DNA from 2 places in the Marinobacter subterrani genome. Region 1 is predicted to be linked to the other one. Evidence: predicted binding sites of a transcription regulator. Region 1 holds the regulator's gene; the other holds the start of a gene.

Evidence for each region. The regulator FliA, encoded in region 1, starts transcription of late flagellar genes. The targets are predictions, from matches to a motif close to CTAAAGTTTNNNNNNNNNNNGCCGNTAA.
Region 2: msub_RS04790 (methyl-accepting chemotaxis protein) is a predicted target of FliA. The motif match lies at 3,407-3,434, and genes of this name have one in related genera.

The regions. Positions count from the first base shown of each region.
Region 1 is NZ_LFBU01000001.1:1,201,864-1,217,277, forward strand. It holds gene msub_RS05530 (flagellar motor protein) at 1-586, opposite strand, end outside; gene msub_RS05535 (protein-glutamate methylesterase/protein-glutamine glutaminase) at 586-1,758, opposite strand; gene msub_RS05540 (chemotaxis protein CheA) at 1,801-3,894, opposite strand; gene msub_RS05545 (protein phosphatase CheZ) at 3,911-4,696, opposite strand; gene cheY (chemotaxis response regulator CheY) at 4,717-5,100, opposite strand; gene msub_RS05555 (RNA polymerase sigma factor FliA) at 5,263-6,006, opposite strand; gene msub_RS05560 (MinD/ParA family ATP-binding protein) at 6,039-6,851, opposite strand; gene flhF (flagellar biosynthesis protein FlhF) at 6,935-8,227, opposite strand; gene flhA (flagellar biosynthesis protein FlhA) at 8,288-10,468, opposite strand; gene upp (uracil phosphoribosyltransferase) at 10,689-11,327, shown strand; gene msub_RS05580 (uracil-xanthine permease family protein) at 11,330-12,586, shown strand; gene msub_RS05585 (class I SAM-dependent methyltransferase) at 12,567-13,421, shown strand; gene flhB (flagellar biosynthesis protein FlhB) at 13,888-15,024, opposite strand; gene fliR (flagellar biosynthetic protein FliR) at 15,205-15,414, opposite strand, start outside.
Region 2 is NZ_LFBU01000001.1:1,021,883-1,037,296, reverse strand. It holds gene msub_RS04810 (carbohydrate ABC transporter permease) at 1-167, shown strand, start outside; gene msub_RS04805 (carbohydrate ABC transporter permease) at 178-984, shown strand; gene msub_RS04800 (DUF2160 domain-containing protein) at 1,000-1,275, shown strand; gene msub_RS04795 (ABC transporter substrate-binding protein) at 1,499-3,241, shown strand; gene msub_RS04790 (methyl-accepting chemotaxis protein) at 3,456-5,462, shown strand; gene eno (phosphopyruvate hydratase) at 5,621-6,922, shown strand; gene tpiA (triose-phosphate isomerase) at 6,946-7,752, shown strand; gene msub_RS04775 (substrate-binding protein) at 7,824-9,074, opposite strand; gene msub_RS04770 (aldo/keto reductase) at 9,283-10,161, opposite strand; gene msub_RS04765 (alpha-amylase) at 10,169-11,992, opposite strand; gene malE (maltose/maltodextrin ABC transporter substrate-binding protein MalE) at 12,256-13,455, shown strand; gene malF (maltose ABC transporter permease MalF) at 13,571-15,112, shown strand; gene malG (maltose ABC transporter permease MalG) at 15,123-15,414, shown strand, end outside.

The sequences.
Region 1 (15,414 bases):
CCAGGGCAACACCGTAAATGGTCGCTACAAAGGCCGTGGCGATACCACTGCCAAGAGACTGCGGGTCTTCCAGATTGGTCATCACCTGGATCAGTCCCATGACGGCACCAATGATCCCGATGGTCGGGGAATAGCCGCCCATGGCCTCAAACACCCTGGCCGATTCGATATCACGCTGCTCACGGGATTCCAGGTCCACCTCCATGATGCTCCGGATGGTTTCCGGCTCGGCGCCATCCACCAGCAGTTGCAGGCCTTTTCGGGCAAATGGCTCGGGCTCTCTCTCGGCCAGCCCTTCAAGGCCCAGGAGCCCCTGCTTGCGAGCCTTCACGCTCCAGTCTATGACCTTGCCGATGCCATCTTCCATACTGATGAACGGCGGAACAAAGACCCAACGAACCTGGGTGAAGGCCCGTTTGAGCATCGGCCAGGAGGTCTGAAGAATCGTCGCGGCGAAGGTGCCGCCGACCACGATGACCGCCGCAGGCCCATTGAACAGAGACTCGAGGGCACCGCCTTCCAGCAGGTTACCGCCGAGTATCGCGGCAAATGCGAGAACAACCCCGAGAAGACTCAGGATATCCATCAGCAGACACCTTCCACCAGGCGCGGGCCAACCTCGTCCAGTGACAGGACTTCATCCGTCAGCCCGGCCTTGGCAACGGCCATGGGCATGCCGTAGATGACCGAGGATTTTTCATCCTGGGACCAGATATCCGACCCGCTCTGCTTCATCATGCGGCAGCCTTCCTTGCCGTCGGCTCCCATGCCGGTGAGGATCACCCCGAGGGTCTTGCCCGGAAAACTCCGGGCCAGGGAGCCAAAGGTGACATCCACAGAGGGTTTGTAATTAAGCCGCTCGTCGCCGGGCAGAATCCGCACCCGGGCCTGCCCGCCGCGGTTCTCGATCATCATCTGTTTGCCACCGGGCGCCAGCAGCGCAAGGCCCGGGCGAAGCACGTCGCCATCCTCGGCCTGCCGGACTTCAATCCGGCACAGCTTGTTCAGCCGCTCGGCAAAGGCGGGCGTAAAACTGGCGGGCATGTGCTGGACCAGCACCAGCGGCGCCGGAAAAGAGGCAGGCAAAGCGGTGAGTACCCGCTGCAGCGCAACCGGGCCGCCCGTTGAGGTGCCAATACCGACCACTGCGTAATGTTTGGCGGGGCCCCGGCGGGTAGGGCGTCTGGGCGCTTCCGGCTCGATGCTGGCGCCGCCGGTTGTTGCCCGGTCATGGCCGGCCGGTCGCGGGTGCTGAAGTGTTTCATGCCGGGGCCGGGCCGGCACGGAATCACGGGGTGATCGGGACGCAGTCGGTGCCGGCGGCTCTGGTCTTGCCGGAATAGCCGGCCGGGCGCCGGGCCGGCTGCGGGCGACATCCAGAACCCGGTCAATCAGAATTTTCTGGAGCTGGCTGTTGTCCCTGGCAATTTCTTCGAAGTTCTTGGGAAGGAAATCAACCGCGCCGGCTTCCAGGGCATCGAGAGTTACCCGGGCACCTTCATAGGTAAGCGACGAAAACATGAGCACAGGCACCGGATGCTTGCGCATGATTTCGCGCACGGCCGAGATGCCATCCATAACCGGCATTTCGTAATCCATGGTGATGACGTCCGGGCGCAGCTTCTCGGCAAGCTCGACGCCCTCCCGACCATTGGTGGCAGCACCCACAACCTTGATCTGGCCCGAGCTGGTCAGGATTTCCGTCAGCCGTTTGCGAAAAAACCCTGAATCGTCAACGACCAGGACAGAAACTGTCATCCGCTTCTCCTACCCATTCCATAGTTACCGGCTGATAACGGCCTAACCGTAATGTTGCAGCAGGCTGGGAACATCAATAATCAGTGCGATCCGGCCGTCACCGGTGATGGTGGCACCGGCCATGCCCGGAGTGCCCTGGAGTGCCCGGCCCAGCGGCTTGATAACCACCTCTTCCTGCCCCACCAGCTGATCAACCACAAATCCGACCTGTTTCGTGCCCATGGCCACAATCACCACGTGGGCATTCGCCGGCACTTCCCGGGCTCCGTTATCACGGACCAGCCAGCGTTTGATATGAAACAGCGGGAACACTTTCTCGCGAACCACGATGCATTCGCGGCCATCGACAATGTTGGTCTTGGTGAGGTCCAGATGGAAAATCTCCACCACGTTCACCAGCGGTAACGCAAAGGACTGGTCTCCCAGCATGATCATCAGGGTGGGCATGATCGCCAGCGTCAACGGAACCTTGATGATGATCCGCGAGCCCTTGCCCAGCTCCGACTCGACACTCAACTGGCCATTGAGCTGGCCAATCTTGGTTTTAACCACATCCATGCCAACGCCACGGCCGGACACATCGGAAATCTGGTCCTTGGTCGAAAAGCCTGCCGCAAAGATCAGGTTGTAGCATTCGGTGTTGGTCAGCCGGTCTGCGGCATCCTGGTCATAGATACCTTTTTCCACCGCCTTGCGACGCAGGACTTCCGGATTCATACCGGCGCCGTCATCCTCGATGGAGAGCAGGATATGATCACCTTCCTGCTCGGCTGACAGCGTTACGGTGCCCTGGCGGGGCTTGCCGGCCTTCTCGCGAATGTCGGGGGCCTCGATACCATGGTCAACCGAGTTTCGAACCAGATGTACCAGCGGATCAGACAGGGCCTCCACCAGGTTCTTGTCGAGGTCGGTTTCCTCGCCGTGCATCACCAGATTCACCTCTTTCTTGAGGCTTCTGGCGAGATCCCGCACGACGCGCGGGAAACGACCGAATACTTTCTTGATCGGCTGCATGCGGGTCTGCATGACAGCAGACTGAAGATCGGTGGTGACCACATCCAGGTTGGATACGGCCTTGTGCATGTGTTCGTCTTCGCTCGCCGCACCGAGGCGCTGCAACCGGTTCCGCACCAGCACCAGTTCGCCCACCATGTTCATGATGTCGTCCAGGCGCCTGGTGTCTACCCGCACCGTGGTTTCCGCCGCAGGAGCGCTTTCGCGAGCCGGCATGGCCGGTGCCGCAGCCCCCTTGGCTTCGGGTTTCTCAACGGGTTTGGCGGGCTCCTTCGGCTTCTCAGGCTGCGCCGGTTTTGTCGGCTTCTTTGCGGCAGCAGAGTCGCCCACGGTGGGGCTTCCGCCCTTGCCGTGAAGGTCATCGAGCAGCTTTTCGAATTCGTCGTCGGTGATCAGGTCGTCGCTGCCACTGGCTCCTGCCCCGGCCGACGGTTGCGGGTCTTTGCCAGCGGATTCTTCTTCGCCCGCCGGGGCACCGGCAAACTGCCCCTTCCCGTGGAGCTGGTCCAGCAGCGCCTCGAACTCGTCGTCGGTTATCTCGTCGCCGCCGGAGCTTCCCCGGTCACCGGACGCCTCACCGGCATCTGCTGCCGGTGGGGCGCCTTCGGATTTGTCATCCTGCAAGGCATCCAGTAACTGCTCGAATTCGTCATCGGTGATGTCGCCGCCGTCTGCCGGCTGATTACCGCCGGTCTGTTCCGGCTGCGGGGCCGATGCCGCAGCGGTTCCGCTCTCGGGCCTGGCCAGGGCATCCAGCGCCGCAATCAGTTCGTCCGGGGCGGGTGTCAATTCCTCGTGGTTGCGCACCTGCTCGAACATCGCGTTGACGTTATCGAGCGCTTCCAGCACCACATCCATCAGCTCCGAATCCACCTTGCGCTTGTGATTGCGCAGGATATCGAACACGTTCTCCGCGGAATGGCAGCAATTGACCAGGGCATCAAGCTGCAGGAAGCCCGCGCCGCCCTTAACGGTGTGAAAACCACGGAAGATGGCGTTGAGCAGATCACTGTCATCCGGATGTTGCTCTAGATCCACCAACTGTTCTGACAGCTTCTCGAGGATTTCGCCGGCTTCAACCAGGAAGTCCTGCAAAATCTCGTCATCGGCATCAAACGCCATGCGCTACCCTCTTTATTCAGAAACCGAGACTGGACAACAGATCGTCCACGTCGTCTTGTCCCGAGACTACATCGTCACGCTCATCGGCCTTGATCTGCGGCCCGACGCCCTTCTCTGCAGATTCCTGCCTTTCTTCAATCTGGTGCACCGTGCCCGTCAACTGATCGACATGACCGGCCATCACCACCAGACTGAGCATCTGTTCCTCAACCTCTTTGACCAGGGTGGTGACCTTCTGGATGACCTGGCCGGTCAGGTCCTGGAAGTCCTGGGCCAGCAGGATTTCCGAGAGATTGGCGTACATGGTGTCGGCATCGGTTGTCATGCCGGCAAAAAACCGGTCGATCCGGCCATACAGTTCCCGGAACTCCGCCGGCTGCATTTCCCTGCGACGTAATCGCTGCCACTCATCACGCAGGGCGCCGGCCTCCTCCCGAATGGCATTGGCCAACGGCATGGTCGCCTCGACCAGGTCCATCGTGCGATTGGCCGCCTCGCCGGTCATCTGCACGACATACTCGAGACGATCCGAGGCGTCTGTCATTTTCGACAGAGCCTCCTGCTGCTCCGCATTACGGGGGTCTATCTGAAAGTTCCGGATCGCCTCGTGCAGGCTGCGAGTCAGACGCCCAACCTCACGGTAGAGACTCTGATCCCTGACTTCGCTCAGTTCATTGATCAGGGTCATGGCCTTGGCATATTCTCCGGCATTGACGCACTCAGCCAGTTCGGTGGCCTGACGCTGAAGCTTCTCCGTCACTTCCGGCTCCAGGCCCCGATGGTGCTTTTTGCTATCGCTCATGAGAGCCATCCGACCTATGGTTACTGGATTCTTTCAAAGATCTTCTCGATCTTTTCCTTGAGCACCGCAGCGGTAAACGGTTTGACCACATAGCCGTTTACGCCCGCCTGGGCAGCGGCAACGATCTGGTCCCGTTTGGCCTCTGCGGTCACCATCAGCACCGGCAGGGTTTTCAGGTTCTCATCCGCCCTGACCGCCTTGAGCAGATCGAACCCCGACATACCCGGCATGTTCCAGTCGGTAACCAGAAAATCGTATTTCCCGCTTCTCAGCATCGGCAGCGCCGTGTTGCCGTCATCGGCCTCATCGGTATTGGTAAAGCCGAGATCACGCAGCAGGTTCTTGATGATCCGTCGCATTGTGGAAAAGTCATCCACAATGAGGATTTTCATGTTCTTGTCCAAAGGGACCTCCAGTTAGTAACACCCGGAATTCATTTGACCTTTCTGCTCGAAGTCTAGCAGGCCGTTGATTTAACCGCTTATTGTCGGATCTTTGCTTCGGTTGTAAAGCATCGGTTACCAAAAACTACAGACGGTACCGTCGCGGACACACAAAGGCTGTGATCAGTTGCCGGCATCCTGTTGCCAGTCCGACAAGCGCCCCCGGAGGCGCAAGGCGGCCTGGCTGTGAATCTGGCTGACCCGGCTTTCACTGACACCAAGCACGGCGCCGATTTCCTTGAGGTTCAGCTCTTCCTGGTAATACAGGCTCAATACCAGCTTTTCACGCTCCGGCAGCTCTTCGATCGCTTTCGCGAGGCTGTGTCGGAAGGCATCGGACGACAGACCTTCGAGCGGGTTGTCCCGTGGCTCTGTCTGTTCTATCGGCAGCTCGCCGGATTCATTGAGCTCATCAAGACTAAAAAGTCGGCCGCTGTTGGAATCGGAGAGGTAGGAATGGTACTCGGACAGTCCCATGCCCAGTTCTTCCGCCACTTCCATATCCTGGGCTTCCCGGCCAAGGCGATCTTCAACGGTCTTGATGGCCTGGGATATACGGCGGGCATTACGATGCACGGAACGGGGTACCCAGTCACCCTTGCGAATCTCGTCCACCATGGCACCACGAATCCGGATACCGGCGTAGGTCTCAAAGGTTGCGCCCCTGGTAGAGCTGTATCGCTGGGCGGCTTCAAGAAGACCGATCATGCCGGCCTGCATCAGATCCTCCAACTGAACGGAGGCAGGCAGCCGGGCCATCAGGTGCAGGGCAATTTTCTTGACCAGTGGCGCTTGCTCCTCAACAAGCTGAGAAGGCTTCTGGGCACCCGACTGGTTATAGAGTCCAAGATTATTCGCCAATGTCATGTATCCAATGTTCTTGTTTGACTGGATCCGATTCAGACTTCGACGAGCCGCTCCACAAAGAATTCCAGATGACCGCGGGGAGAGGAAGGCAGCGGCCAGTTATCAACTTTCTCCGCCAGAGCCTTGATCGCCAGGGACGCTTTCGATCTGGGATAGGCATCCAGCACTGCGCGCTGACGCTGCACCGCCTTTTTGACAGCTTCATCGTAAGGCACCATACCGACGTATTGTAGCCCCACGTCCAGGAAGCGCTCGGTGACCCGGGTCAGTTTCTCGAAGAGATGACGCCCTTCCTGCTCATTTTTCACCTGATTGGCAAGTATGCGGAACCGGTTGGTGCCGTAATCCCGGTTCATGAGCTTGATCAGGGCATAACAGTCGGTGATCGAGGTGGGTTCGTCAACGACCACCAGGAGCAGCTCCTGGGACGCTCTCAGAAAACTCACCACCGACTCGGAAATGCCTGCTGCTGTATCGACAATCAGGACATCAATCTGGTCAGCCAGTTCGCTGAACGCGCTGATCAACCCGGCATGCTCCATCGGGCTCAGTTGGGTCATGCGCTGGGTGCCGGACGAGGCCGGAACGATCTTGATGCCCCCGGGGCCATTAACAAGAACGTCCCTGAGATCACACTCCCCGGCCAGCACATCCTGCAGGTTGCGGTTGGCGGTAATGCCCAGCAGTACATCGATATTGGCCAGCCCCAGGTCGGCATCGAGAAGCACCACCCTGCGGCCTTTCTGTGCCAGGGCAATTCCGAGGTTAACCGACACATTGCTTTTGCCGACTCCACCCTTGCCGCCGGAAACCGCGATCACCTGTACAGGTTGTGCTTTGCTCATACTGTTTTTTGTCTCTCGCCACGTTTAGCGGGTGCTGTTGCTTGACGCTTGCTGCCGTTCTGTACTGTCTCGGGCCGGTTCTCTCACGCGCCCTCTGCCACCGCCTGCTGTTGCTGGAGGGTCCTGAGCCGGTCAACGGCCAGTCGCACCAGCGGAACAGCCTCTGCGTGATGCAGGTCTTCGGGAATCTTTTGCCCGTCTGTGTAATAGGCCACCGGCAGGCCGGTTTCCATCACAAAGCCGAGAGACTCGCCCAGTGTCAGGGCTTCGTCAATCTTGGTCATGACGCAACCTGCAAGATTTGCCATCTTATAGCAATGCCAGACGGATTTCATGATACGCGGCTGGCTGGTAGCCGAAACCACCAGATGGGTCTTGATATTGTGATGGCTGCGCGCCAGTTCGGCCAGTTGTTCCTGATAACCTTTGTCGGCACTGGTGAGCCCGGCGGTATCAATCAATACCAGGTGACGGTCTGACAACTCGTCCAGAATATCATCCAGGCTGTGGCTGTCATCCACCACGCGAACCGGCACGTTGAGGATACGGCCGAAAACAAACAACTGCTCGTGGGCCGCGACCCGGTAGCGGTCGGTGGTGACCAGCGCCACCGAATCAGCGCCATGCTTGAGGACATACCGCGCGGCGAGCTTGCCGATGGTGGTGGTTTTACCCGATCCGGTTGGCCCTACCAGGGCGTAGACGCCGCCCTGATCCAGCCATTCCAAGCGTGAGGTCCGAACCCCGGTGCACAGCATTTTCAGGGACTGCTTCCAGCCATCTTCCAGGCGCCCGGCTTTGTGACGACGGGAGAGTGATCCTGCCAGTTCGCTACCGAGCCCGAATTCCTGCAGCCGTTCGGCCAGCCTTTGCTGAACCGCCGTAGTGGCCGGAACCTCAGGCTCCGGCTTGCGGCCATGCATCAGGTCTTTCAGGGAGCTGATTTCCGCGCGCATCTGCGCCAGCTCATCGGAATAGGCCACCCCGGACCGGGCCGGCGCTGCAACTTGGCCACCAAACCCGGCCTCAACAGATTCCTTGACCGCTGCAAACGAGCCACCCGAATACCCTGCGCCGACGGAGGCCCTTTTTTCCCGGACCTCTCGGATCCGATCCCTTGACCGCCCCAGTTCGTCCTCAAGGCGACGGTGCTGGTCGGCTTGCATTTCCGCCAGTCGCGAGCCATTGGTGGCCTCCTGTGCCTGGTCGCCCAGGCGCTGGCGCGCCATGTTTTCGTCATAGTCGAGCGCCGTCACGATTTCGACGCCACCGTCTACCCGGCGGTTTGAGAGAATGACGGCGTCCGGCCCCATCTGTTCGCTGACCTGTTTCAACGCCTCCGCCATGGACTTGGCAAAAAACCGTTTTACTTTCATGATGCCTCTTCCTCCACCGGCAACGCCGTGCCGGCGCTGTCCGCTCTGTCATCCGCGCCGTTACTGGCCAACGGACGCCACGATCGTAATCTGTTTGTTGTCTGGCACTTCCTGGTACGAGAGCACATGCAGGCGCTCTACACCGTAACTGGCAAACCTGGCCAGAACCGGCCGCAGGGGCCCGGACACCAGCAGGATGGCCGGCTTACCAAGCATTTCCTGGCGCTGGACACTCTCCTGGAGCGAGCGCTGGAGCTTCTCAACCATGTTCGGCTCCAGAACCAGGCCAATATCTTCCTGACCGCCGGATTGTTGACTCTGCTGAACAGACTTTAGCAATAACTGTTCCAGATCCGGATCCAGGGTAATCACCGGTATCTCCGATTCGTTGCCGCAGATGCTCTGGACAATCATCCGGCGCAGTGACTGGCGGGCGACCATGGTCAGCAGCTTCGGATCCTGGCTCTTCGGGTGGACATTGACGATCGCCTCGGCGATCGAGCGCATATCCCGGATCGGCACTTCTTCGCGCAGCAGATTCTGCAGCACCTTGAGCAACAGGCTGATAGAAACGGTGGTCGGTACCAGTTCCTCGGCGAGCTTGGGTGAAACTTTCTCCAGTTGATCCAACCACTTCTGGACCTCTTCATGGCCCAGCAGCTCATGGGCGTGCTTCTGCAGCACCTGGTTCAGGTGGGTGGCGACGACCGTGCTGGCATCAACTACGGTGTAGCCCAGGGTCTGGGCCTGGTCTTTCCGGTCCGGCTCTATCCAACAGGCATCCAGGCCAAAGGCCGGATCCTTGCCCTCGATCCCCTCGATTTTTCCGAATACCTGGCCGGGATCGATCGCCAACTCCCGGTCAGGGTGAATTTCTGCCTCGGCAATGGTCACGCCCATCAGGGTGATGCGGTAGACGTTGGGCATCAGATCGAGATTGTCGCGGATATGCACCGACGGCATCAGGAAGCCGAGGTCCTGGGACATCTTCTTGCGCACGCCCTTGATCCGGCTGAGGAGCTGGCCGCCCTGGGACTTGTCGACCAGCGGAATCAGGCGGTAACCCACTTCCAGGCCGACAATGTCCACGGTTGCAACATCGTCCCAGCCCAGCTCTTTGGTCTCGCCGGGCGCCGGAAGCTGCCGGCCCTGGTCGCTGCCGGCATCACCGCCCGGAGGCAGGTCCCGGCCGGCAGGCCGTGGCGCACCTGCGGCCCCGCCGCGGCCCGGAAACACACCCTCTTCTTCGATGGTCTGGCGCTGCTGCTTCCAGATATACCAGGCGGCGCCTCCAGCCAGCGAACCCAGGCCAAGAAACGCGACATGGGGCATGCCGGGAATCAGGCCCAGGATGATCAGGATGCCGGCGGAAATGGACAGCGCCTTGGGCGCACTGAACATCTGCTGAAGGATTTGTCCGCCCATGTCCTGGCTGGAGGTGACCCGGGTCACCATGATGGCGGCGGACGTGGAGAGCAGCAGCGACGGGATCTGCGCCACCAGGCCGTCACCGATGGTCAGCAGGGCGTAGCGCTGCATGGCCACACCAAAATCCAGACTGTGCTGCAGCATGCCGATGGCCACCCCGCCCACCAGGTTGATCGCCAGAATCAGCAAGCCTGCTACTGCATCACCCTTTACGAACTTTGACGCACCGTCCATCGAGCCATAGAAATCTGCCTCCTGGGCAATTTCCGCCCGCCGATGCTTGGCCTCATCCTGGTTGATCAGGCCGGCATTCAGGTCGGCATCGATGGCCATCTGCTTACCGGGCATGGCATCCAGGGTGAAGCGCGCACTCACCTCGGACACCCGGCCGGCACCCTTGGTCACCACCAGAAAGTTGATAATCATCAGGATGGCAAACACCACCAGGCCAACCGCGAAGTTGCCGCCGATCAGCACCTCCCCGAACGACTGGATAACCTTACCGGCGGCGGCACCTCCCTCGTGGCCGTTCAACAGCACAATCCGCGTTGACGCCACGTTCAGCGCCAGGCGCAGCAGGGTCGCTACCAGCAACACGGTCGGGAAGGACGCGAATTCCATCGGCCGGAGCGCATAGACACACACCAGCAGAATGACAATTGAGAGCGTGATATTGAAGGTAAAGAACACGTCGAGAAGAAACGCGGGCATGGGCAGGATCATCATGCCCAACAGCCCCATGACCATGACAGGCACACCCAGGTTGCCCCGCGTCAGGGTTTTGACATTATTGAGGACTAAAGCTCTGTCCATGCCGGAAACGTCTCCGATTAGCCGTGCCTGCTGGCGTTGTAATGGTCGAAAATCTGACACCGTGGCGTCGTTTAACAGGGGTATCGCAAGATCCGTACCACACTCCCGAGCATTTCCCTTATCGGCATTTTTTGCGGCCTGACTCGCCTTGCCAGATGCGGTATCCTTGCGCCATTTGATCGCGACAGTAAAAACTCCAACCAGACGCACAGGTGACCCCATGCCAATCCACGAGGTAAAGCACCCCCTGATCCGCCACAAGCTCGGCCTGATGCGCCGGGCGGACATCAGCACCAAGAATTTTCGTGAGCTGGCGCAGGAAGTCGGCGCGCTGCTGACCTATGAGGCCACCAAGGATTTCAATCTGCAGGAAAAGACCATCGAGGGCTGGGCCGGGCCGGTGAACGTGGAACAGATCCACGGCAAGAAAATCACCGTCGTGCCGATTCTTCGCGCCGGCCTGGGCATGCTCGATGGCGTGCTCAGCCTGATCCCGGTTGCCCGGGTAAGCGTGGTCGGCCAGATCCGCAACGAGGAAACCCTGGAAGCCAGCACCTACCTGGAAAAACTGGTCGGCGAGCTGGATCAGCGCACGGCCCTGATTGTCGATCCGATGCTGGCCACCGGCGGCTCCATGATCTCCACCATCGATCTGCTCAAGAAGGCCGGCAGCACCGAAATCCGCGCCCTGGTCCTGGTCGCCGCCCCGGAAGGGATTGAAAGAGTCCTGAAGAAGCACCCGGACGTATCCATCTTCACGGCCTCCGTTGATGAGCGGCTGAACGAGAAGGGCTACATCCTGCCCGGGCTCGGCGATGCCGGCGACAAGATCTTCGGCACCAAACAGAAGGACGTGTAAGCATGCAGGACCATACCAAGGACCCAGTCTGGAAACAGGCGATTGCCGGCTCCCAGATGCTGCTGGTGGCGTTTGGCGCCCTGGTTCTGATGCCGCTGATTACCGGGCTGGATCCCAACGTCGCGCTGTTCACGGCGGGGCTGGGCACCCTGATCTTCCACGTGGCGACTGGCGGCCAGATTCCCATTTTCCTGGCCTCGTCCTTCGCCTTTATCGCGCCGGTTATTGTCTCCAAGGGTCGGTTCGGCATGGAGGAAACCCTTGGCGGCCTCACGGCCGCAGGTATCCTCTACATCCTCCTGAGCGGCCTGGTTCGCCTCCGGGGCACCGGTTTTGTCCGTCGTCTTCTGCCCCCGGTCGTTATCGGCCCGGTCATCATGACCATCGGTCTTGGCCTGGCTCCGGTCGCCGTACACATGGCCTCCGGCCGCACCGGCGACGGCGCCACCCAACTGATTCCCTACGACACCGCCATCTGGATCGCCATGACCTCCCTGGCGGTGACGATCATCATGTCGGTCTGGGCCAGCGGCATCTTCCGGCTGATCCCCATCATGTTCGGGGTTATCACCGGCTATATCCTCTCGGCCTTTGCCGGCATCGTGGATCTCACGCCAATCCGGGAAGCCGCCTGGTTCGCGGCACCTGACTTTGTTGCCCCGGCCTTCAGCTGGGGCGCGATTCTGTTCATGATTCCGGTGGCTATCGCCCCCGCCATCGAGCACATCGGGGACGTACTGGCCATCGGAAATGTCACCGGCAAGAACTACCTGGAAAAGCCAGGCCTGCATCGCACCCTGCTGGGTGACGGCCTCGCCACCAGTGCCGCCTCCATGCTCGGCGGACCGCCCAATACTACCTACTCGGAGGTTACCGGCGCCGTCATGCTGACCCGGAACTTCAACCCGAAGGTGATGTGGTGGGCCGCCTGCATTGCCATGGTCCTGGCTTTCGTGGGCAAATTCGGCGCCGCCCTGCAGACGATCCCGGTACCCGTCATGGGCGGCATCCTGTGCCTGCTGTTTGGCTCCATCGCGGTGGTTGGCCTGAACACGCTGATCCGCCACCAGGTCGATCTGTCCCAGGCCCGCAACCTGGTTATCGTGGGGGTCACCCTGGTGTTCGGCATTGGCGGAATGGTTCTGGGCAATCTGGAAGGCATCGCGTTGTGTGCGGTGGCTGCCATCATCCTGAACCTGGTGCTACCGGGCGGCCGCGAGGCATGGGGTAAAGCCATCTATGAGCACAAAGCCGACTGACAGCTCCGGCATCAGCTTCACAGCCCTGTATACCGGTGCGGTCTGGCACCGGTACGGGCTCTCTGATGACGCCCTCGCCACGGCAAAAGGCCGCTGGCTCTACCACGTGATGACGCCCTTCGAGGCCGCCAGCAAGGCGGCCATTGGCGGCAACATCCGTACCTTTCTGCTCCAGCGCCACCTGATCATTGACCACCTGATCGACCAGGCGATCCGGGACAAGGGCATCACCCAGGTACTGGAAATCGCCTGTGGTATGTCGCCCCGGGGGATCCGGCTCCGGCAACGGCATCCCCTGCTCCACATGGTGGAAGCCGACCTGCCCGACATGGCCGGCCGCAAGGCACTGCGACTTCTGGCCACCGACCGGCTGGGCGACCATCACCAGGTCACGCCAATCGATATCCTCGCGGACTACGGTGAATACCAACTGGAAAAGGTGATCGACCGCGTGTTCGACAACACCCGGCCGGTGATCATCATTACCGAAGGCCTGACCAGTTATTTTTCGCTGGAGACTATCACCCGGTTCTGGCAAAGGCTATCCGCCGCCATGGCCAGGCGTCCGGGCTCGATTTACCTCTCTGAAAGCTACTACCTACCCATCCAGCCGCTGCTGAGCACCACCCTCAAAGCCCTCGGCCGCTTGCTCGGAGCAGCCACCCGAAGCCAGGTTACTTTCCACTTCCAGACCGACGAGCAGGCCAGTGAGCATTTCCTGTCCTGCGGTTTTGCTTCGGTCACGGCACATAACCCCCGATCCTGGTACCGGATTCTGCCGATTCCCGAAAGCCGCGGGGAGCCGATGGTTCGGGTTATTGAGGCTGGCAGCTGATCTGACCATCAACCCCTGCCCCAGCCTGCGGGTTTCGCAGGAGGAGGTTTGTGGGGTTGCCTCCCAAAAACCGCTACGAGCACGTCCATGTGCGCTTGTTTCCGGCCATCCTTGGCCTCCAACATTTTTGGGAGGCAACCCCACAAACCTCGCGAACCTGAGAAGAATCCGCCAAGGCCTCGTAGGTTGGATTAGGCGAAGCCGTAATCCAACAAAAAGGAGTGAAATCGAAATAGCACTGTCGGATTATGGCTTCGTCTAATCCGACCTACAGTCAACCTTAGTATTTTTCGGCAATATCGATGGGTTTGATAAGTGGTTGTGGGCGGCCTTTTCAGGACTGTCTGTGGCCATGGATGGCCACAGCCAAGCGCACATGGATGTGCTCGTAGCGTGTCCTGAAAAGGCCGCCCGCAACCACGCTTACTCCCAAACCTACAGGCTACAAAAGGAACCGAACTCCAAACTAAACATCCCGCCGCAAATCCGACGGAATAGGCAAATCAGGCATGCCGGGCTTGGGCCCGCGCCCTTTGCGGAACTGACGAAGCTGGAACACATAGGCGAGCACCTGGGCAATCGCCATATAGAGGCCATCCGGTATCTCCTCGCCAATGTCAGTATTGTGATAGACCGCCCGGGTCAGCGGCGGTGTGCGCAGGATCTCGACCTTGTTCTCGCGGGCGATTTCCATGATCTTGAAGGCAATCTCATCGGCGCCCTTGGCCACCACAACCGGCGCGCCCATGGCTTTCTGGTCGTATTTCAGGGCCACCGCGTAGTGGGTCGGGTTGGTGATCACCACGTCTGCGGTGGGCACGTCCTGCATCATCCGGCGCTGAGCCATTTCTCGCTGGAGTTGGCGAATCTTGCCTTTGACCTCCGGTTTACCCTCGGTGTCCTTATACTCGTCCTTCACTTCCTGCATGGTCATCCGGAGTTTTTTCTGGTGATCAAAGATCTGGAACGGCACGTCGATCATGGCAATAACGATGGTGGCGCAGGACAGCAGGAAGAAGCTCCAGCCGAGGGTCCAGAGTACATGCTCCATGGCGGGCACCGCCGGCTCTTCGGCGATGGCCAGCAGGTCTTCGGTGCGCAGGTTGAGGATGAGGATGGCAATGGCCATGACCAGGCCGACTTTGGCGATGGCTTTGACCAGTTCGATCAGCGAACGCAGGGAGAACATGCGGCCAAGGCCCTTGATCGGGTCCATGCGGTTCAGTTTGGGTGCGATGGCTTTGCCGCTGACCAGGAGGCCGCCGATGCCGATGGAGCCGAAGATCGCAGCAATCAGGAGCATCACGAGGATGGGCGCGAGTGCCAGGGCGGCTTCTTTGGCGGAGGCCAGTAGCTGGAGGCTCATGTGCCCGGTGTCGTAGATGGCGGAGCGCTCGATAACGAAGCTGTCGCGCATGATGGCTTCAAGGGATGCGCCCAGGCTGGTGCCGAACATGAGCAGGCCGCCAGCGCCGGCCAGGAGTACAGCCATGGTGGCCAGTTCTTTTGAACGGGCAGTCTGGCCCTCCTCCCGGGCCTTTTCGAGCCTTCGGGGGGTGGCCTCTTCCGTTTTTTCCTGACTGTTGTCGTTTTCTTCGGCCATTCTCTTGGTCCAACTTTCAGAGTTCCGGGCGGGGCTGATGGCTTCCCGAAACACGCTCCTTGCGGCACATCCCTGTGACGCTTGGGCTCCGCCATCCATGGCTCCGCACAGTTTCGGGAAGCCATCAGCCCCACCCTTAACCAGACTCCGAGATAAATCCCGGGAACAGATCAGGCTTGATCAGGGCTGCCGTTGGAGCCCCCGCATGAAATCAAACGTCTCTCTCGTGTACTGCTCAAAGTGTGGCAGAAAATTGGCGTGCAGCACCCATATGGCAAACAATCCAAAAATCAGGCCAATCGGGAACCCCAGGGCGAAGATGTTCATCTGGGGCGCGGCTCGGGTCATCACGCCGAAGGAGATGTTGACGATCAGTACCGCGGTGACGGC
Region 2 (15,414 bases), 180 kb from region 1:
GCCCCGGAAGCTCAACCACCTTCCTGAGCCAGACGTTGACCACCATGGCGGTCGGCCAGTTCGACCTCGGCCGGGCAGCGGCCTTCTCGCTGATCTACTTCCTGATCGTGCTGCTGATTTCATGGCTGTTCTTCACCGCCATTACTGCTGCCGACAAAGAAAAATAAGGAGACTGTGATGAAACAGACGCGTTCCAAGAACGTCGGGATCACGATTTTTATCCTGCTCCTGCTGACACCGATCTACTGGTTGCTGAACATGTCATTCAAGACCAACCAGGAAATTCTCAGTGGCCTGACTCTTTGGCCTGAGGATTTTACCCTTGCCAACTATGAGGTCATTTTCACGGATCCGAGTTGGTACAACGGCTACATCAACTCGATGATCTACGTTTCCATGAACGTGGTGATCACCCTGCTGGTGTCTTTGCCTGCTGCCTATGCCTTCAGCAGGTACAAGTTCGTGGGTGACAAACACCTGTTCTTCTGGTTGCTGAGCAACCGGATGGCGCCGCCGGCAGTGTTCCTGCTGCCGTTCTTCCAGCTCTATTCCTCCATAGGCCTGTTCGACACCCATCTCGCGGTGGCGCTGGCGCACTGCCTGTTCAACGTGCCACTGGCGGTGTGGATCCTGGAAGGTTTCATGTCCGGGGTGCCTCGCGAATACGACGAGATGGCCTACATTGATGGATACAGCTTTCCCAGGTTCTTCGTGAAGATTTTTCTGCCGATGATCCGCTCCGGAATCGGGGTCACGGCGTTCTTTGCCTTCATGTTTTCCTGGGTGGAGTTGTTGCTGGCCCGAACGCTGACCTCGGTGGATGCCATTCCCATTGGTGCGGTGATGACGCGAACAGTGGGTGCCAGCGGTATCGACTGGGGTGTGCTGGCGGCCGCCGGCTCGCTCACCATCATTCCCGGAATCCTGGTGATCTGGTTCGTTCGTAACCATGTCGCCACCGGGTTCGCCCTCGGACGGGTATAAAAAAGGAGAATGAACATGCTTGCTTGGATGAATTGGACTCCGTCCGTGGCGATTTTTTTCTCTGTGATTGCAACCATACTGGCGATCATGACCGTGTACGAAATTGTTTCACCGTGCACCGAACGGAAGGGCTTTCTGCCGATCTCGACCACCCGCGGGGACAGGCTGTTTATCGGGCTGCTTTCCGCGGCCTATATCCATCTGACCTTCCTTGCGGTCAGTGATATCACGCTCTGGATCGCGTTAGCCGTTTCGGTGATCTGGCTTCTTGTGCTGATGCGCTGGGGCTGAACAGAAGGTGTGCCCGGGCGTTGTGTCAAACCGAACATCCGGGTATGAATTCAAGACGAAAAAGCTTGTAAAGATTTCGAAAACGAACTATTTTCTAAGGCATGATCGGAATCGATCATTGATCGGTTCCGGCTTCAACGGATAGCGACTCGAAGGCGCTATGCAACCGGAACGGAGCACCCGGTGATTCGTTCCACTCAAAACAAGACGAACGAGGTTGGATATGTTCAAGAACAATAAATATCCTGGAGCCCTGCTTCTGAGTGCCGCCATAGGTGCTGTAGGCATGGGTTCAAGCCTGCAGGCCAGCGCTGATCAGTACACGGATGCGGCTGAAAAGTGGGTGAATCAGGAGTTCAAGCGGTCGACCCTGACCAAAGAACAGCAAATGGAAGAAATGAAGTGGTTTATCGAAGCTGCGAAGCAGTTCCGCGGCATGGATATCAACGTTGTTTCGGAAACCATTGCCACGCACGAATACGAATCCAACGTTCTGGCCAAGGCCTTCTCTGAAATTACCGGCATCAACCTGACACACACGCTGATTCAGGAAGGTGACGTTATCGAGAAGTTGCAGACCCAGATGCAGTCCGGCCGGAATATCTACGACGGCTGGGTTAATGACTCCGACCTGATCGGTACCCACTTCCGCTATGGCAAGGTGTTCCCGGTGGAGGACATCATCAAGGGCGAAGGCAAGGATCTGACCCTGCCAACGCTTGATCTCGACGATTTCATTGGCCTGGATTTCACCACCGGCCCGGATGGCAAGCTGTATCAATTGCCGGACCAGCAGTTCGCCAACCTCTACTGGTTCCGTGCGGACTGGTTTGAGCGTGAGGACCTGAAGAAACAGTTCAAGGAAATCTACGGTTACGAGCTGGGCGTGCCCGTCAACTGGTCCGCCTATGAGGATATTGCCGAGTTCTTCTCGGTTCATGTGAAAGAAATCGACGGTAAGCGTGTATACGGCCACATGGACTACGGCAAGAAGGACCCGTCACTGGGCTGGCGCTTTACCGATGCCTGGTTCTCCATGGCCGGTGCCGGCGACAAGGGTCTGCCAAATGGTCTGCCGGTGGATGAGTGGGGCATCCGTGTTGACGAGTGTCATCCGGTTGGCTCCAGTGTCAGCCGTGGTGGCGCAACTAATGGCCCCGCTGCTGTCTACGCAACCCAGAAATACGTGGACTGGCTTGAAAAGTACGCGCCTCCCGAAGCCCAGGGCATGACCTTCTCGGAAGCGGGCCCGGTGCCGGCGCAGGGTAACATTGCCCAGCAGATCTTCTGGTACACCGCGTTTACCGCAAGCATGATCAAAGACGGTCTGCCAGTGGTGAACGAAGATGGCACCCCGAAATGGCGCATGGCGCCGTCGCCCCGCGGACCCTACTGGGAAGAGGGCATGAAGCTGGGGTATCAGGACGTGGGTTCCTGGACCTTCATGAAGTCGACTCCGCAGAAGCGCCGCCTGGCCGCCTGGCTGTATGCCCAGTTCACGGTTTCCAAGACGGTTTCCCTGGAGAAGACCATCGCCGGTCTGACGCCGATCCGCGAATCTGATATCAATTCCGATGCGATGACTGAATTGGCGCCCAAACTGGGTGGCCTGGTGGAGTTCTACCGCAGCCCGGCCCGTGTTCAGTGGTCGCCAACCGGCACCAACGTGCCTGATTATCCCAAGCTGGCTCAGCTCTGGTGGCAGTACATTGCCCAGGCTGCCAGCGGCGAGGCAACTCCGCAGAAAGCCCTGGATGGTCTGGCGGAAGCCCAGGACCGGGTTATGGAGCGCCTGGAGCGTGCCAGTGTTCAGCCGACCTGTGGTCCGAAGCTGAACGAGCCACGCGACCCGCAATACTGGCTGGATCAGCCGGGTGCGCCCAAGCCGAAACTGGCTAACGAGAAGCCGCAAGGCAAGACGGTTGCCTATGACGAACTGCTGAAAACCTGGGAAGAGGCCCGCTAAGGCGAGCTGATTTCCTGAAGAGCAATGCCTGCCGCAACAGGTCCCTCAGTTGCGGCAGGCAGAGCACCGTTGTCACGGTGGGTTTTGGCCGGTTGCTTATAGTTCCCCCCCCTTTAAAGCATTTCAAGGTAACCCCTCCCGGGGTAAGCCCTGCCGGCCCTTTTTCTACCGTTTGGCCCGCCTTCGCAGACGTATGGCGGGAAGGGTGTGTCCTATGAACAGAATCTCCGTAATCCATCGCTTGTACGCGGGCTTCGGCCTGCTTTGCGTGATTATTGTCTGCTGGGGAGCATTCAATATCAGCATCATGTCGGCGTTCTCAGGAACCACCGACAAACTGACAACGGATGTGTTTCCGCTCAGCGGACTGATTCAGGAAATGGAGGCCCATCGCTCGGCTGCAGGAAAGTACGCAGTGGAAGTCGTTTCCGCTGAACAACCGCAGTCGCTGACGGACCGGTCCGCGAATCTCAAGAGCGCTTTGAATGAGCTGAACGACAGTATTGGTGCCCTTGCGGTGTCGGCTCCCACGGCCATGTTTCCTGAACTGAAGTCGGTGAGCGAAAACGCGCGTGGCCAGTTGGCTGAGCTGGAACGCTCGTCTGAGGCCCTGGTCGCGCTCAAGGCGCGGCTGCTGTCCATGTCGGAAGCAGTGAACACCGGCCTGAGTGAGTTCCTCGCCAACAATGGGGAGATGAAACGAACATTGGTGCTCGAGGGTACAGAACCGGCTGGCCGGGATATATACATCCGCGACCTGTTCACCACGGTGATGGAAAACCTGGCCAACATCGAGCTGCTGATCATGCAGATGGTCAGCACCGAAGATGCGCGGCAGTTGGATACCATCATCGAGAACCTCCGCTTCAACACCCGGACATTTGAGCAGGATATATCGGCTCTGGTGGCGGAGGTGCCGCGCCTGGAGGGGCTGCCGCCGCTGGTAAGCAGGTTTCTGCAGGCAGTGAATGACGATGCCGGCATTATCAGCCAGTACTCCGGCTATCGGCAAAGCCGGCTTGAGCTTGCAAGAACGGCCGGGGAGGTCGAGGGAATTCTCACGGCAATGGCTTCAGAGCTGGATGAGGCAGGCAATGCCCTCGCGGACCGAGCGAGCGCTTCGGTATTCGCGCTGGATGCAACTGCGCTTGATTCGGAACAGCTTGTTTACTGGCTGCTGCCCGTGGTGGTTCTTGTTGCTCTGGCAATTTCTTTCAGGCTCGGACGGATGATCAGCCGTCCGCTTCAGGCGACCCAGGAACACCTGTCAGCAATGGCCGAGGGCGATTACTCCCGGGTACTGGAATTTCCGGCCCGGGGCGAGTTTGTCGACCTGAAGAATTCCGTGAACTGTTTATCAGAGGCAATGGCGACCGTGCTGGGTAGCTTGCAGCAGGCTGGCTCCGACATATCGGTGATCGCATCGGGTAACGCCAGGTTTGCCCGGGACTTTAACGAGCGTATCCGGAGCCAGTCAGATGAGCTAGGCGCGATTGCCGCAGCGATGACCCAGATGGAGGCCTCGGCAAGGGAGGTGGCCGGTTCCGTCCGGGATACTCATGACCTGGTTGGCGAGGTTAACCAGCAGGTGGAAGATAACCTGGCAGCGGCCGCCCGGGGTATGGATTGTGTGGCAGGCCTGGAGAATCAGGCGGAGCAGACCGCTGGAAAACTGCGTCAGCTTGAACAGGCATCCCTTGATATCGGACGGATAACCGAGGCTATTGACGATATTGCCAACCAGACCAACCTGCTGGCCCTGAATGCCGCCATTGAATCGGCTCGGGCCGGGGATGCCGGTCGCGGGTTTGCCGTGGTTGCTGATGAGGTTCGGGGCCTGGCACGGAAGACCACCGAAAGTACCGATACCATTCGTAATCTGGTGGAGGATCTGCAACGGGAAGCCTCGGATTCGGTGAGCTCAATGGACGCCAGTTTCGATCAGCTTCGATCAGTGCGTGGGCTCATGGCCAGCGTCTCGGACGGGGCTGGCAGGATTGGCTCGGTGATGGGGCGGATCCACCAGGGGGCTGAGCATATCCGTCACGGCATGGATGAGCAGGAAACGGTCAGTCAGTCGGTGGCGCGGCAGGTCACAGACATCAGTGCCTCGGCGGTTGAAAGCCTCGAAAGAATTGACGAACTGGTCACCACCTGTGATCGACTGGAGCATTCGGTGACGAATATTGAGTCACTGATGGCTCGCTTTCGGGTGCACTGACGAAACCAGTCAAGGGCAAATTTTCGATTCCATATAACGAATCTGTCTGATTGGCGGTTTTTTTCGCTTGATGATGTTCGTTTACGAATATTAAGATGTCATTTAGGTTCGTTATCCAAAAAAATTGCAAACAACAATGATGTAACAGGAACGACGCTATGGAACATATAAAAACAGTCACCGCCCGGGAAATTCTGGACTCCCGGGGATTCCCCACAGTGGAAGTGGACGTTGAGCTCCGTAACGGCGTAGTCGGGCAGGGCCGGGCGCCATCCGGGGCGTCGACAGGCAGCCGGGAGGCCCTGGAAAAGCGTGATGGCGACAGCCGGCGCTATAACGGCAAAGGCGTACTTCAGGCTGTCCGCTCTGTTAACGAACGCATCGCGCCGGCACTGGAAGGCCGGGTGGTTTTCGACCAGCTGGTTATCGACCGTCTGATGTGTGACATGGATGGCACCCCCAACAAATCAGAACTGGGTGCCAATGCCACCCTTGCGGTTTCTCTGGCAATTGCCAATGCCGGCGCGAACTACCGGCAGCAGCCGCTTTACAGGTACCTGGCTGAGCTATATGGCTGCACTGGCCCGGGCGTGATGCCTGTACCCATGATGAACATCATCAACGGCGGTGCCCACGCCGATAACAATGTGGATATCCAGGAGTTCATGATCCAGCCCGTCGGGGCGCCCAGTTACAGCGAAGCGCTCAGAATGGGTGTAGAGACGTTTCATGCCCTGAAGTCACTGCTTCGCAAGAACGGGTTGTCCAGCGCTGTTGGCGATGAAGGGGGTTTCGCCCCCAACCTTCGTTCCAGCGAAGAAGCGCTTGATCTTATCCTCTCAGCGGTTGAGAAGGCGGGTTACCGGCCGGGTTCGGACGTTGTCCTGGCGCTGGATTGCGCCGCATCCGAATTTTATGAGGAAGGCTTTTACCACCTCAGGGGGGCCGGTAAACGATTCACCTCAGGAGAGTTTGCGGACTACCTGTTCGATCTTGCCATGCATTACCCGATTGCCTCGATCGAGGATGGAATGGATGAAAGCGACTGGGATGGCTGGAAGCAACTGACCGAAAAGCTCGGGGAGCGGGTACAGCTGGTTGGTGATGATCTGTTTGTCACCAACACCGGCATCCTCTCCGAGGGCATCAGGAAGGGCATTGCCAATTCGGTTCTGATCAAGTTCAACCAGATCGGCACCCTGACAGAAACCCTGGATGCCATCGGCATGGCGCAGGATGCCGGCTACACGACTGTTATTTCCCACCGCAGCGGCGAAACCGAAGATACCTTCATTTCGGATCTGGCCGTGGCAACGCGGTCAGGACAGATCAAGACCGGCTCGCTCTGCCGCTCAGACCGGGTGGCCAAATACAACCGCCTGCTGCGAATCGAGCAGGACCTGGGTAACCATGCATTTTATCCCGGTGTCGGTGCGATTCGTTGCGCCCTCGACACCTGACGCCGTTGTTCGGGAGAGACCTCATGAGAAAACCGATTCTGATTGGTAACTGGAAGATGAACGGCAGCCTGCACGCCAACCAGGCACTGATGGTGCGTGTGCTGCCCCGGCTGAGAATGTTCCGCAAGACAATTGATCTGGCTGTTTGCCCGCCGTTCCCCTATCTGTTCCAGGTTCGGGATCTGCTCGGCTACACCGGCATAGCCCTGGGGGCACAGAATGCCTCCAGCTTTGTATCCGGCGCCTATACCGGGGAGGTCAGTGCCACCATGCTCCAGGAAATGGGGTGTCGGTACGTGCTGGTAGGCCATTCCGAACGTCGGGCGCTGTTTGCCGAAAGCAGTCTGGAGGTTGCCGCTCGATACCGGTCTGTTCTGGCCGCCGGGCTCACACCGGTGCTTTGTGTTGGCGAAACTCTGGCAGAGCGGGAGTCAAACCAGACCGGGCTGGTTATTGAGCGGCAATTGCAGGCGGTTATCGATGAAGTCGGGCTGGCCGCCATGGCGAACGGGATTATCGCCTATGAGCCGGTCTGGGCCATTGGTACGGGGAAGACTGCAACGCCGGAGCAGGTGTCCCGGGTGCACCAGGAGATCCGGCAATTCATCGCCAACAGTGCGCCAGAGGCATCCGATGATATCAGCCAGCAACTGAGGGTGATCTACGGGGGCAGCGTGAAGGCGGCCAATGCCTTTGAACTGTTCAGTCTGGCCGATGTCGATGGCGGGCTGATTGGCGGCGCCTCCCTGCATGCGGACGAGTTCGGCACCATTGCCGGGGCGCTGGCTGAGGCGTCGGGTCTTGTCGTGTCGGAGTGTGAGATCAACTGAGGGGATGAGCGGGCGGCCGCTAGCCGGGAGTGGCACCGATTATCTGTTCTGATGGTCGGTGCCGCTAAAGATCAAAGCCTGGTGGGTTTGCCGGCCTCCCGTCGACGTGCTTCCCATTCTTCGCGGGTCTGGGCGGCCTGGTCGCCGGGCATGGAATCGATGATGCTGAAATAATCGGAACTGTACTCGTCGGCCACGATGGTGTTCCGTGGCTTGATCTTGACCACATACACGGTCTGGATGTTCTGGTGGTCAAACGCACGCCAGTATTGCTCGTCTTTCAGGAAGGTGTACCGGTGTCCTTCCAGGGCCTTGATGATGGCGGCGGTGTCGGTAGTGCCCGCTCGCTCCACGGCGTCCTTGTACTGGTACACGATGCTGTAAGCTGACGCAGCCGCGGTGGAGGGGCGCATCTCGTAGCGTTTGGAGAAGGCTTCCACGAATTCCTTGCCGCGGGGATAGTTCCGCTCGTAGGGCAGGTTCCAGACCCATGGCGAGCCACCGACGATCCCTTCCATGATAGTGGGGCCAACCTGTCGGGCCATGCCCAGGGTCAGGTTGGGTACCACGATCTGCATCTTTTCGGTGAGCCCCATCTCGTAGGCAACATTCAGGGCCCGCACCATGTCGTCGCCGAACAGCACCATCATCAGAACCTTGGCATTGCTGGCTTTCGCTTGCTCAAGAGCGTCCCGGAAATCGGTAATCAGCGCTCTCGGGAACGGGGTTTTTACACCCTTATGACGTTCGGTGTCTTCGGTGCCGGAGAATTTCCGGACGGATTCTTCCACCGACCAGCCCCAGGTATAGTCGGCGGTGATGTAGAAATACTCGTCGTTCTGATGGTTGGTCTTCAGGTACTGGCTGAGCACCTTGGCGGTCATCCAGGCGTTGTAGGGTTCCCGGAACATATGGGAATGCCCTTCGGCGCCAGTGGTCGCGTTTGAGTAGGTGAGGGTGCCGAAGTACACCCGGTTACGATCCCGGGCGGCCTTGCCCGAAGCAATGGCCACGGCACTGGAAACACCCCCGAAAACCATCTCGACGCCTTCACGGTCGATCAGTTCTGCGGTGTTTTTCGCGCCCCGGGCCGGTTCGCCCCGCGTATTCCGGATTACCAGTTCCAGTTGCCGGCCCATGACGCCGCCGGCCGCGTTGATTTCGTCAACCGCCAGAAAGGCACCCAGGCGCTGCTGCAGGCCCTGATCCTTGTAGCGGCCAGTCTGTGGGTAATTCAGGCCGATCTTCAGGGTTTCGGCGTAGACAGTGGTGCTTGCCAGCAACAGCAGGCAGGCAGAAAAGAGCACTTTTCTGATCGTCATTCGGGTTGGCCTCCAGAATTGCAGCGCCACTGGGGAAGCGGGCCACGTTCTTTTTTTGGTTATTAGTCGGGACACTAGTTTCAGAGCTGATTATGGGGCCAACAATGGGACTAAAGTGGAAGTTTGGGTAACAAATTGTAGGTTGGTGATATATATCAAATTCCCGGCGCCACTTTAGCACACTGGATGCCGGGACAGGCCACCCTTGTCAGGCTACTGGATTGCCGCGCATGGCCTCCAGCAGGGCAAACCAGAGTGGCGTTGGCAGTTCACGGCGGGCGCCCTGCAGGGCTGCTTCAATCCGCGATTCCCGCATGGAGCCGAGCACAGGAACGGGGGCGCCGGGGATCTGCCGTAACCAGGCAATTGCCAGGCCGGTTGCACACAGCCCTGTTTCCTCTTTCGCCGTTTCCAGCAGCGGGGGCGGAATGGAGTCTGCCAGGGCGCCCCCGGCCAGGGGAGACCAGGCCAGCCAGCGCAGGCCGTCACTCAGGTGCGCTTCCAGGGTTCCATCAAACAGTGGGCTGGTGTGGCTCAGGGACAGCTCGCTCTGGTTGCACGCCAGCGGCAGGTCGGTGTTGCGCTCAAGCCAGCGCCATTGCTCCGGCAGGAAGTTCGACACTCCGATGTGCCGGATCTTGCCGGCCCGGACCGCCGTCTCCAGCGCCTGCGCCAGTGTATGGGCTTCCAGGAGCGGGTCTGGCCGGTGGATCAGAAACGTGTGGATCTGGTCAACCCGCAGGCGGCTGAGCGAATCATCAATCGCTTTGGTGAAATAGTTGGCCTCGGCCCGGTAGTGTTTGGTTGCCCACTGGCTCTGGTCGCGGTGGGCCGGAACAATGCCGGCTTTCGAAATCACCCGGACGCGCTGCCTCAGCTCCGGGGAGTCCGCCAGGGCCTCGCCAAAGATCCGTTCGCACTCGCCATCGCCATAGATATCGGCGTGGTCAAAAACGTTCAGCCCGTCATCCAGCCGCTGGTGGACCCAGCGTGCCAGGTTCGCCGGCTTGCACAGCTCGGCGTGATCCAGCAGGCGCATCATGCCCGGGATCAGGGGAATGTCGTCGAGAAAATCGGAATAGCTCATGGTCAGGTCACTTTCTGCCGAAGGCGACGACTACCCGGTCGTCGCCGTGGGTTCTTGAGAAAACGTAAGGTTGCTGGCTGATCAACCGGTGTTCGCCCGCGCCGATCGCAGGATGACGCGCCCGGAACTGGCCAAGTGTTTGCCAGTGCTCAAGGATAGCGGACACATCACCATTCTCAATGGCATTCCAGTTCATGTCGGAACGTGTGCCCTGGTGCGGGTCTGATCCGGTGGGCCCGAATGCCCGGCCGGATTCGTCCCCGTAGAACACCTGAACGGCACCGGGTGTCAGCATCAGTGCGGCAGCAGCGCGCTTCTGAAGGCTGTGATCGCCGCCGGCAATCTGGCTGAACAGTGTGGTGTCATGGGAGGAAATATAGCTCAGCACATTGAACCCCGCCGTTCCGTTGAGCTTCCCGGCATATTCGCTGTACACCGGTTCCATGGCGCTCAGGCAGGCGGCACCGGCCTTTGCTTCTTCCTGGAGGTCGAAGTTGATGACAGCGTCAAAGCCGGCATCAAAATAGGCGCTCTTGCGAACGGAGTGGGGAAACACTTCCGCGACCATCCAGAAGTCCTCTGCGGGCAGGTCCGCTTCGGGGTGGCGGCTGCGATAATCTTCCAGTGCCGCCTGGGCCTTTTGCTTGAGTTCGCTCCAGGCTTCCGGCTCCACGTGCTTGGCGGTGTCCACACGGAAGCCGTCGACCCCGAATTCTCGCACCCAGTCGGTCAGCCAGGTAATCAGGTAGTCCCGAACGGTCGCGCCCTCCAGTTGCTCGCTCCGGGAGCTTTCCTTATTCTTCAGGAAAACCGGCAGATCCACGGCCCCGGTGGCTTCTGTCTTGAAATCCGGCAGGAAGGCCAGGGAGCCCCGGACAGGGTCGACCGATGCATTGGGTGGCGTGTCGTAATCCGCGATTCCGGCCCTTACCCAGTCCTTGCCCCACCAGAGGCTCCAGTCAGGATGGTCATAATCAATGAAGGCGTGGTAGGCGTGGAGGCTTTCCCAGGACTCGGGCTGCCAATGGCCCCACTGCTCCGGAAGATACTGTTCAAAACCCTCGAACAGTGAGCCGAATCCGAAGGTCTGCATATCCTGCAGGGTGCTGTATCCGGGGTGATTCATGACCACGTCCATCACCACGCGGATACCGCGTTCGTGGGCTTCCCGGACGAGGGTGCGGAACTCTTCCCGGGTACCGAAGTTGGCGTCGGGAACGGTGAAATCCAGGGCATAGTAGCCGTGATATCCGTAGTGCTTGAAGTCGCCTTGGTCACCCCCGCCGACCCAGCCGTGCATCTGCTCGAAGGGTGGCGTCATCCAGAGAGCGGTGACGCCAAGCTTCGACAGGTAATCGAGTTTCTCTGTCAGGCCGACAAAATCGCCGCCATGAAAGGTCCCGATCTCTTGCTTGCCGTCTGGAAGGCGGCCGTAATTGCGGTCGTTTGCCGTGGTTCCGTTGGCAAAGCGGTCGGTTACCGCAAAGTAAACTGTGGCGCCGTCCCAGGTGAACCGGCCCACGGGCGGCTCAGTGGCCTCCAGCAGTACCAGGCCCTCCGCGCCTTTGCCGGGCGCCATGGTCACCTTACCGTTTTTCACACGGGCGGTGTTGCCTGTGTAAAAGTCCCGGACCAGGGTGCCATCGGCAAACGCAGCGCCCACTGGAATCGTCATTTCGGCTGACGCGGCTTCACAGTAACCGTTGCTATCCTTCAGCGCGGGTGGTCCTGCCACATCCGGGGGATTGCCAGGGCCGGACGCGCAGCCGGCGGTGATCAGGGCAGTGGCGATGCAGGCAGAGAGCTTCAGGTGGTTTGCGCAGCGGGTCATGTCATTGGCTCCGGTTCAGGCTTTCATTGTTGTGGCTGCCATCAAACCAGACTCCGCCAGGGGGTGGTAGACGGAATTTTCTAAGCCCGTCTACTCCCCCATGCTACGCCTCGGGGAATGAAATAAGGGGTGATGCGTATTCTGAGAATTTGCAACAAAGTGCGGAAACTCGCAAAAGAAAAGTTTGCGTCACCTCCGGCCCGGTAACCTCGTGACTGGCCGGAAAACAAGAACAAGGCAGTAACACTCAGAGGAATCGCCTGATGAATCGTCGTACATTTATTCGAAGCACACTCGCCGCGTCAGTCATTGCCGCAACGTTCGGCGTTGCCGCACCCGCCCACGCCGAGATCGAAGAGGGCAAGCTGGTTGTCTGGATCAACGGTGACAAGGGTTATGATGGCCTGCAGCAAGTTGGTGACTGGTTCACCAGGGAAACCGGCATCCCGGTCGAGGTTGCCCACCCAGACAGCGCCACCGACAAGTTCCAGCAATCCGCCGCCACCGGCAATGGCCCCGACATTTTTATCTGGGCCCATGACCGCTTCGGTGAATGGGCCCAGAGCGGCATCATCTCCGAGATCAAGCCTTCCCAGGAGGTTATTGACGCCAATTACGACTTCACCTGGGATGCGGTCACGGTTAATGGAAAGACGTATGGCTACCCCATGGCGGTTGAATCCATTGGCCTGATCTACAACACGGATCTGCTGCCGGAGCCTCCCAAGTCTTTTGAGGAAATTCCCGCGATTCACAAGAAACTCGCGAAGGAGGGCAAGCGGGCCATCTTGTGGGATTACAACAACACCTATTTCACCTGGCCGATGCTGGCCGCTGCCGGTGGCTATATCTTTGGCGAGAATGCCGACGGGACCGTGGATGTGAGCGATACCGGTGTCAATAACGAAGGTGCCATGAAGGGTGCCAACACCCTCAAGATGCTGATTGATGAAGGTGTGATGCCCCGGGGTGCCGATTACAGCGCCATGGAGGCCAGCTTCAACAAGGGCGAGACCGCGATGATGATTAACGGTCCCTGGGCCTGGGGCAACCTGAAAAAGAGCGGAATCGATTTCGGCGTAACCACACTGCCTACCGTTGATGGCCAGCCCAGCAAGCCGATGGTCGGTGTTATGGCGGCCACCCTGAACTCAGCCAGCCCCAATAAGGACCTGGCGGTGGAGTTCCTCGAGAACTACGCGCTGTCCGTCAAGGGCCTGAAGATGATTAATGACGACGTTCCGCTGGGCGCCGTGGCCAACAAGGAGTTGATGGAGGCGTTGTCCGAGAACCCGAACATCAAGGCCACCTTCGAGAATGCCCGGTTGGGTAAGCCCATGCCGAACGTGCCGGCCATGGGGGCGTTCTGGTCGGCAATGGGGCCTGCCCTGCAGAACATCACCTCCGGGCGCCAGCCCGTTGAAGATGCCCTGAACGCAGCGGCGCAGCGCATTACCCGCTGATCAGGCCGGAGCTCCGGTGCCGGATGGCCCACCGCTGTCTGGTTCCGGAGACCTCAGATGTGTGTGACAACCCGCCGTCGCCACAGGCGCGACGGTCACCAACGGGCTGACTACAATGATAACGCAAACCCTGTCCTCTCCCGGTATTGAAAGCAGATATACCATGACCCGAGAATTCCTGAAGTGGGGTGCACTGGCGCTGCTTGTTGCTGCCGCGCTCTATCTGATTCTGGCGCTCTACGTGCAGCGTGAGTTCGTGTTCGCCATGCTGTTCCTGGTGCTGACCGCCTCTGCCGTGGTGGTCTTTGCCAGCAAAAGGTTCTACGCCCACCGCTACATTTTTCCGGCGATCGCGGGCATGGGCCTGTTCGTGATTTTTCCGCTGATGTATACGGTGGGCATCGGCTTCACCAACTACAGCGCCAGTAACCTGCTCAGTTTTGAACAGGTGCAGGAAAACCTGCTCAGCCGCAGTTTCCAGTCCGAGTCGGTGCGTTATGAGTTCGACGCCTACAAGACGCCGGAAGGCTACGTGCTGTATCTCGAAGGCAACAACCAGGACCTCGTAACGCCGCCGATCAACCTGGCAGCCGGAGAAACTCGCGCCCCTCTGGTTCCGGCGACCTCCGTGCCGGACGGCGAGCCGCTGCAGATCCGGGATGTGATCAAGCTGCGCCAGGAGCTGGCCGGCGTGAAACTGATTACTGGCGACAAGCGTGAGCTCAGCCAGGCCAGCCTGCGCTCTTTTGCCGCCATTCATCCGCAGTTTACCCTGCATGAGAATGGCACACTGACCAATAACCAGACCGACGTTACCTACTTTCCGAACCACGACATCGGCTTTTATGTGAGCCCGGAAGGCGAGAAACTGGTGCCGGGCTGGACCGTCAACATCGGCTGGGATAACTACCTGAAGGTGGTGATGGACCCTTCGATTCGCGGGCCGTTCTTCCAGATTTTCGTCTGGACGCTGTCGTTTGCCGTGGCTACCGTGGTTTTCACCCTGGCGCTTGGCCTGTTGCTGGCCAATCTGCTGCAATGGGACCAGATTCGCGGCAAGGGCTTCTACCGGACCATGCTTATCCTGCCCTACGCGGTGCCGGCGTTTATTTCGATACTGGTGTTCAAGGGCCTGTTCAACCAGAACTTCGGCGAGATCAACCTGGTGCTGGAGAACCTCTTTGGCGTTCGCCCGAACTGGTTCAGTGACCCGGCACTGGCTCGCACCATGATTCTGATCGTGAATACCTGGCTGGGCTATCCCTACATGATGCTGTTGTGCATGGGCCTGTTGCAGGCCATTCCCCGGGATCTTTACGAAGCCTCAGCGATGGATGGCGCCGGGCCGGTGAACAACCTGTTCAATATCACGCTGCCGTTGATCATCAAACCGCTGATGCCACTGCTGATCGCCAGCTTCGCATTCAACTTCAATAACTTTGTCCTGATTGCACTGCTGACCGGGGGCGCTCCGGACATCATCGGTGCGAGCACGCCGGCAGGTACCACCGATCTTTTGGTGAGTTACACCTACCGCATTGCGTTCCAGGATTCCGGGCAGAACTTTGGTCTGGCCGCTGCCATTGCCACCGCAATCTTCCTGGTGGTGGGTGCGCTGTCCCTGATCAATCTCAAACTGTCGAAGATTAAAGTATAAGGAGCTTCTCATGGCCATGGTTGAACCCCGCTCCACCAAATACCGCGTGCTGGCATCTCACCTGGGGATGCTGGCGTTCATTGCGATTATTCTGTTCCCGCTGCTGATGGTTATTTCCATTTCCTTCCGTAGCGGTAATTTTGCCGCCGGCAGCCTGCTGCCGGAGAATCCCTCCCTGGAACACTGGTACCTGGCGTTGGGAATTCCCTACACCGGTGAAGATGGCGTGATCACGCAGCCGCCGTTCCCGGTGCTGCTGTGGTTGTGGAATTCGATCAAGATTGCGGTGATCTCGGCGGTGC